Linked DNA regions of Tunicatimonas pelagia. The protein of the gene in region 1 interacts with the protein of each later gene in a pairwise test. Links are inferred from orthologs where the notes say so. Each region holds a gene or a part of one and is shown in the gene's direction. Other genes may lie near its edges. The genes, in order: P0M28_RS13790 and abc-f.

The links.
Region 2: the proteins of P0M28_RS13790 (region 1) and abc-f interact in binary tests that used the Escherichia coli proteins (3 or more experiments, as listed by UniProt). The link is inferred for Tunicatimonas pelagia from one-to-one orthologs.

What each region holds. Positions count from the first base shown.
Region 1 is NZ_CP120683.1:3,219,749-3,223,352, forward strand. What follows is about bases 146-3,419. They hold P0M28_RS13790 (2-oxoglutarate dehydrogenase E1 component), read left to right. Parts: upstream 146-480; coding sequence 481-3,219; downstream 3,220-3,419. Other genes in these bases: odhB (2-oxoglutarate dehydrogenase complex dihydrolipoyllysine-residue succinyltransferase), read left to right, coding at 3,232-3,419. In the rest of the region: P0M28_RS13785 (peptidoglycan DD-metalloendopeptidase family protein), read right to left, coding at 1-113; more of odhB, read left to right, coding at 3,420-3,604. UniProt on the Escherichia coli protein: E1 component of the 2-oxoglutarate dehydrogenase (OGDH) complex which catalyzes the decarboxylation of 2-oxoglutarate, the first step in the conversion of 2-oxoglutarate to succinyl-CoA and CO(2).
Region 2 is NZ_CP120683.1:4,397,575-4,400,843, forward strand. The notes cover bases 96-3,034. They hold abc-f (ribosomal protection-like ABC-F family protein), read left to right. Parts: upstream 96-564; coding sequence 565-2,505; downstream 2,506-3,034. Other genes in these bases: P0M28_RS18900 (hypothetical protein), read right to left, coding at 96-231; P0M28_RS18910 (type IX secretion system plug protein), read left to right, coding at 2,528-3,034. In the rest of the region: more of P0M28_RS18900, read right to left, coding at 1-95; more of P0M28_RS18910, read left to right, coding at 3,035-3,269. UniProt on the Escherichia coli protein: Genetic data indicate it may be involved in ribosome assembly or function.

The sequences.
Region 1 (3,604 bases):
GCTGAAGATTCATCAGGAATTATTTCATCGGCAAAAAAGTAGTACACTCCCAGTACTCCCAGCGTGGGAACCAGCAGAGCCGATAGCTTTAGTAGGTACGCTCTTATTTTCAATTTATCCGTTATTTACAATTTCTAATTGAAATTATTATAAATTATCAGCATTCTATTAGCAGTTTTACAAAATGCGGTGAAAACTACGATTATTAAAATAATAATTCTTGAAAATTTTTATTATTTCCTACAAGGTCAGGAATATCTAAAAACTGTTTACTTATTCATATGGTTATTTTTTCTTTAGACTATTTTTTCTTCAACATTCATTCACAGAATATCTTAATAGCTGTTGGTTATCATACATCATCAATATCGACAAAAGAATCGTCGTAATTATCTGACATTCAATGATATTTGCATATGCAAATATGCGGTTTTTTCTCATCCTTTATATCTTCTATCTTTGACCAAATGAATTGACCCTATGGATAAATATTCGTACATCTCCAACGCGCACGCTAGCTACATTGACGAACTCTACCAGTCGTACCAACAAGACCCCGAGTCAGTAGATGAAAGCTGGCAGAAATTTTTTGAGGGTTTTAATTTTTCTCTGGAACGCTTCGGTAAAAATGGTGCTTCCTCTACTAATGGTACTGCTGTATCTCAGACTCCGGCTAATAAGGAGATTGGCGTAAAAAAACTAATTAGAAATTATCGCCGTCGGGGACACTTAGAGTCCGACACCAACCCAGTTCGTACTCGGCGCGATCGTCAGGCGCAACTTGGTATTGAGTACTACGGCCTTACTGAAGGTGACCTAAGTACTACCTTCGTGGCAGGTGAAGAAATAGGCATTGGCCCGGCCACGCTCCAAGAAATTATTGATACGCTTCGTAAGGCATACGTAAGCACCATTGGCTTTGAATATACCTACATTCGCGACCGGGAAGCAGTAGAATGGATGAAGAAACAAGCGGAGCAAACTCTGCTCACTCACTCTACTTCTGCCGAGGAGAAAAAGCGTACGCTTACGAAGCTTAACGAAGCGGTAGTCTTCGAAAACTTTTTGCATACCAAGTATCTCGGGCAAAAGCGATTTTCGCTGGAAGGAGGAGAAACGACCATTCCGGCACTAGACGGAATCATCAACCATGCTGCTGAATTTGGAGTAGAAGAAGTTGCTATCGGTATGGCTCACCGGGGGCGGCTAAATGTGCTTGCCAACATTATGGGTAAGACCTACGAGCAGATTTTTAATGAATTTGAGGGAGCGGCTGATCCGGATCAGTCGCACGGCGATGGCGATGTAAAGTATCACTTGGGGTACTCTAGCGACGTCACTACTCCCAGTGGAAAACACGTAAACTTAAAGCTAAACCCTAACCCTTCGCATTTGGAGGCGGTTGACCCGGTAGTAGAAGGGTTTGTTCGGGCAAAGGCCGATCGGCACTACGATAGTGACTATGACCGTATCTTACCCATCCTTATTCACGGTGATGCAGCCGTAGCTGGTCAAGGCATTGTGTATGAAGTAGCGCAAATGTCGCAACTGGAAGGATACTACACCGGAGGAACCATTCACTTTGTAATTAACAACCAAGTGGGTTTTACTACCGACTTTGACGATGCGCGTACCAGTGTTTACTGTACCGATGTAGCAAAGGTAATTGACAGTCCGGTAATGCACGTTAATGGCGATGATCCGGAAGCAGTATTATTCTGCGTGAAAACGGCGGTAGAGTTTCGGCAGAAATTTAACCGTGACGTGTTTATCGATATGGTATGCTACCGAAGGCACGGACACAACGAGAGCGATGAGCCTAAGTTTACCCAGCCATCGCTGTACAGCGTAATCTCTAAGCACCCTAACCCTCGCGAGGTGTACAACAAAAAACTGATTGAGCGGGGTGATGTAGATGCTGAGTTAGCTGAAAATATGGATAAAGAATTCCGCGGCCTGCTGCAAGATCGGCTTGATATGGTGAAGCAGCAACCATTGCCTTACACCTATCAGGCGGTAGAGCAAGAGTGGCGCGACTTACGAAGGGCTACGGCGGATGACTTTCACGAGTCGCCCTCAACCGGCATTTCTGCCGATGTAATCAACCAAGTAGCCGAAGCATTAACTACGCTGCCAGAAGGCTTTAAACCAATCCGCCAGATTGATAAGCAGTTTAAGCAGCGCAAAGAAATCTTCTTTAAGAAGAAAGAACTCAACTGGGCGGCAGCTGAGCTACTGGCTTATGGTTCTATTCTGGCCGAAGGAAAGATTGTACGTTTAGCCGGGCAAGACACCCAACGCGGTACATTTTCGCACCGCCACGCCGTAATTAACGATGCTGAAACCAACGAACCCTACAGCAGCTTAGACCATATTTCAGAAAATCAGGCTGACTTTCATATCTATAATTCGCTACTATCGGAGTACGGAGCACTGGGTTTTGAATTTGGGTACGCCATGACTAACCCCAACGCTTTGGTAATTTGGGAAGCCCAATTTGGTGATTTTGTCAATGGTGCTCAGGTGATGATTGACCAATTCATTACCACCTCCGAAACTAAGTGGCGAAGAATGACCGGTTTAGTCATGCTGCTGCCCCACGGCTACGAAGGCCAGGGTCCCGAGCATTCCAATGCGCGTCCCGAACGCTTCCTGCAACTCAGTGCTGACCTGAACATTGTGGTAGCCAATATCACTGAGCCGTCTAACTTCTTCCACGCATTACGCCGACAACTGGCTTGGCCGTTTCGTAAGCCACTTATCATTATGTCGCCTAAATCGTTGCTGCGTCACCCAAAAGTGGTATCACCGATAAAAGAATTTACCGAGGGCTCTTTCCGCGAAGTAATTGATGACCCTAACATCAAAACGCTGAAGTCCGTTAAAAAGGTGTTGGTCTGTACTGGTAAGGTTTACTACGATTTGCTGGAGCGTCAGGAACGTGAAAAGCGAAAAGACGTAGCCATTGTCCGGTTGGAGCAACTTCATCCGTTCCCAGAGAAGCAGTTTACCAAAGTGCTGATGCGTTACAAGAATGCTAAAGCGTACTGGGTGCAAGAAGAACCCGAAAATATGGGAGCATGGTCGTACTTATTACGTACGTATCGTCAAACTGAAATTGAACTAATATCTCGCAAGCCTAGCGCATCTCCGGCTACGGGCTACGGAAAGCTTCATACTAAAGAGCAAGAAGAAATTATTAACAAAGCATTCGCTTAGAAAACAAGTATTATGAGCCAGGAAATTAAAGTACCCACGGTAGGGGAGTCCATCACCGAGGTCACCATTGCCGAGTGGGTAAAGAATGATGGGGATTATGTGGAGATGGACGAAGTAATCGCCGAGTTAGAATCGGATAAGGCTACGTTTGAACTGAACGCGCCCCACGCCGGTACGCTTCAAACCAAAGCTAACGAAGGCGATACATTAGAGGTCGGAGCCATCATTTGCGAAATTGACCCCGACGGAAAATCTAACGGAAAATCCTCTGAGCCAAAAGAAGAGCAAAGCACCTCGGCTTCTGCCGAAGAGCCAGCTTCTGATAAAAGCGATAGCCCAAGTGCCACATCTTCTTCATCGGAAGCAAAAGCAACCGGGGAGGTAG
Region 2 (3,269 bases), 1.2 Mb from region 1 along the record:
TTCAGACTGACCAATGGTTTCAAACTGCATATCTATGCCAGCTCGCTGCACAAATATTTGCCCCTCTGCATCTTCATCAATGCTCCAGATAAGGGCTACATTTTCGTTCTGAATGCTATTTTCTAGGGTAACCGATGCTTTAGGAGTAATCGCAAAACCAGTATTAGTAATGCTAATGATAGCGAAAGTTAGTAAAAGAACTGTGATTTTGAAAGAAGCTAAAGTATTCATAATAGTATTTTTTCAATATTTCTATATCAATAATTGCATAATTAGTGCTAGGCTAATTTTTTTAGCATATTTATTTGTAAAATATTGATTATCAGTTTCTTACATAGAAAAGAAAAATCTTTCTTTTCGGGAAAGTGTCTCTGAATGGGAAATTACAGTAGCGATATTCCCAATCTGGGAAGGTGAAAAATATGATAACGTAGCTCATATTTACTCTGTTCTGATTCACTACCTAGCGCAGTATAATGTTTTCAACTTACTAGCCAATATTTATAAATATTTTCTGCCTAAGTGGTGTTATGTTGATCTGATGAATTTTATATTTTTGCGGATATGCTGGCAATCAATAATTTATCGTATCATATTGGAGGAAGGGCACTGTACGACGGAGCCAACTTGCACATTAAACCCAAAGACAAAATTGGACTGATTGGTTTGAACGGAACCGGAAAGTCTACCTTACTGCGCTTAATTGACGGTGAGTATCAACCCGATGGAGGTGAGATTACCAAAGCGAATGATTGTACCATCGGTTTCTTAAATCAAGACTTACTTTCTTTTCAGTCTGACGATAGTATTCTGAATGTGGCAATGCAGGCATTTGAGGAAGCTTTGGAGATTGAGCATAAAATAGAAAAGGTGCTCAAAAAGATGGAAACTGACTACGAAGATAAGTTAGTCAGCCAGCTTACTCGTTTACAAGAGCAGTTTGAAGTACTAGAAGGCTATACTTTACAAGCTCGGGCTGAAGAGATTTTAGAAGGAATTGGATTCAGCACTAACGACCTAAGGCGTCCGCTTCGGGAATTCTCAGGAGGTTGGCGAATGCGGGTAATGTTGGCGAAGCTACTGCTAGAAAAACCATCATTACTCATGCTAGATGAGCCGACCAACCACCTGGATCTGCCATCGATTCAGTGGGTAGAAGATTACCTACGCTCTTACGAAGGCGCGTTTATCATTGTATCTCACGATCAGCAGTTTTTGGATAATACAATTGATACTACAGTAGAAGTATCTCATGCCCAGTTAACTACTTACGCTGGTAACTACTCTTTCTATCTGGAAGAACGGGAGCTACGCCGGGAGATTCAAAAGAATGCCTTTGAGAATCAGCAACAGAAAATTAAGCAAACCGAACGCTTTATTGAGCGATTTCGCTCCAAAGCCACTAAGGCTAGGCAGGTACAATCTCGGGTGAAAATGCTTGACCGAATGGATAAGGTGAGCGACGTAGTGGATGAAAATGCTACCGTCAACTTTAAATTTACCTTCAATAAGCCCTCCGGACGACAGGTAGTAGCCATTAAAGATGCAACTAAACGTTACGGTGACCTAACTATCCTCCAGAATAGCCACTGCTCTATTGAGCGCGGTGATAAAATTGCACTTATTGGTGCCAATGGAAAAGGCAAATCAACGCTTTTGCGAATGGTTGCCGGAACCGAAGAGTTTAAAGGTGAACGAGACTGGGGCTACAATGTAGAAATGGCGTTTTACGCCCAACATCAGCTAGAGGCACTTAGCTTGGATAATGAGATTCTGGAAGAGCTCAAACAGGCTGGAAGCGAAAAAACCGAGCAGGAGCTTCGTAATGTGCTAGGTTGCTTTCTGTTTTTAGACGAAGATGTATTCAAAAAAATAAAGGTGCTCTCGGGAGGGGAAAAATCACGGGTGGCTTTAGCTCGTACGCTCATTAGTGAGTCTAATTTTCTGCTACTCGATGAGCCTACTAACCATCTCGATATTCAGTCGGTAAATATTTTGGTGCAGGCGTTACAGCAGTATCAGGGTACATTTTTAATTGTCTCTCACGACCGTCATTTTATCTCACGAGTAGCCAACAAAATCTGGTACATTGAAAGTAAGGAGGTAAAAGAATACCCGGGCACCTATCAGGAATACAGCTACTGGCAATCTCAACGGGAAGCGAGTCAGCCCACGGTTCTAGAAAAGAAGCCGCCTGCGCCTAAACCAAAAAAAGAACCTAGTTCGTCGCGCCTTTCTGATGTTCAGCGTAACCTTCAGCGAGACTTAAAGAAGTTGCAGCAAGAACTGGAAACGGTTGAAACAACGATTGGTAGTCTAGAGAAAGAGAAAAAGGCAGTAGAACAGCAGTTGGCCAACCCGTTGGTGTTTGGTAATGTAGAACGCCTAGCAGAAGAAACTGAGAAGTTTGAGCAAGTTGATCAGCAGCTAAGCGAAGCAAACCAACAGTGGGAAAACCTAGCATTGCAGGTAGAGGAAATAGAAGCCAAGTTGAACAACGATTAGTCATAGCCTACGTTACTCAGATATGATTCGCTACACTACTCAACTTTTTATCAGTCTTAGTTTTTTCATACTATCTACTCTTCCCGCCTGCGTTCCGATAGCTCCTACGGGCAACTCCACTGCTGCTAATACCGCTGCTTCATCACCCGACCAAATTTTCTACGACCAAGCTTTTCGCTCTAATGCCCGCTCCATTCGCTTGCTTTTGCCCGATGGCGTGCTGTGGTCGTCAGCCCTTCGTATTGGCGATCCTACTCCGTTAGTGTTAGCTTTCGATATTCTAGAATTAGGTGAAAATATTAGCACAGACTACCGGGCGAAACTTATTCACTGCAATGCTGACTGGCGCAAATCTAATTTGTCAAACATAGACTTTCTTTTTGAGTACAACGAGTTCCCTATTACTAACGAAGCATTTTCTTATAACACCAAAGTGCCGTATACCCAATACCGGATGTCCGTTCCTCGGGTAAAATTGCCGGGCAACTACATTATTTCGGTTTACGAAGATGGTAACGAAGCCAATGTAGTGCTTACTAAACGGCTGATGGTGTACGACCAGATGATGGGTGTAGGCGCGGAGGTAATACAGTCCAGCGGGGTCACTGAGCGAGTAACTAGCCATCAGATTGAATTTTTTGTCGATTACGGCAGTGTCGATATTCCTAATCCGCTGGAAGATATTTACGTAGTAGTCCGGCAGAATAACCGATGGTTTAATGCTATTGAGGGGTTGGAACCTACCTTTGTCCGTCAGGAACGAC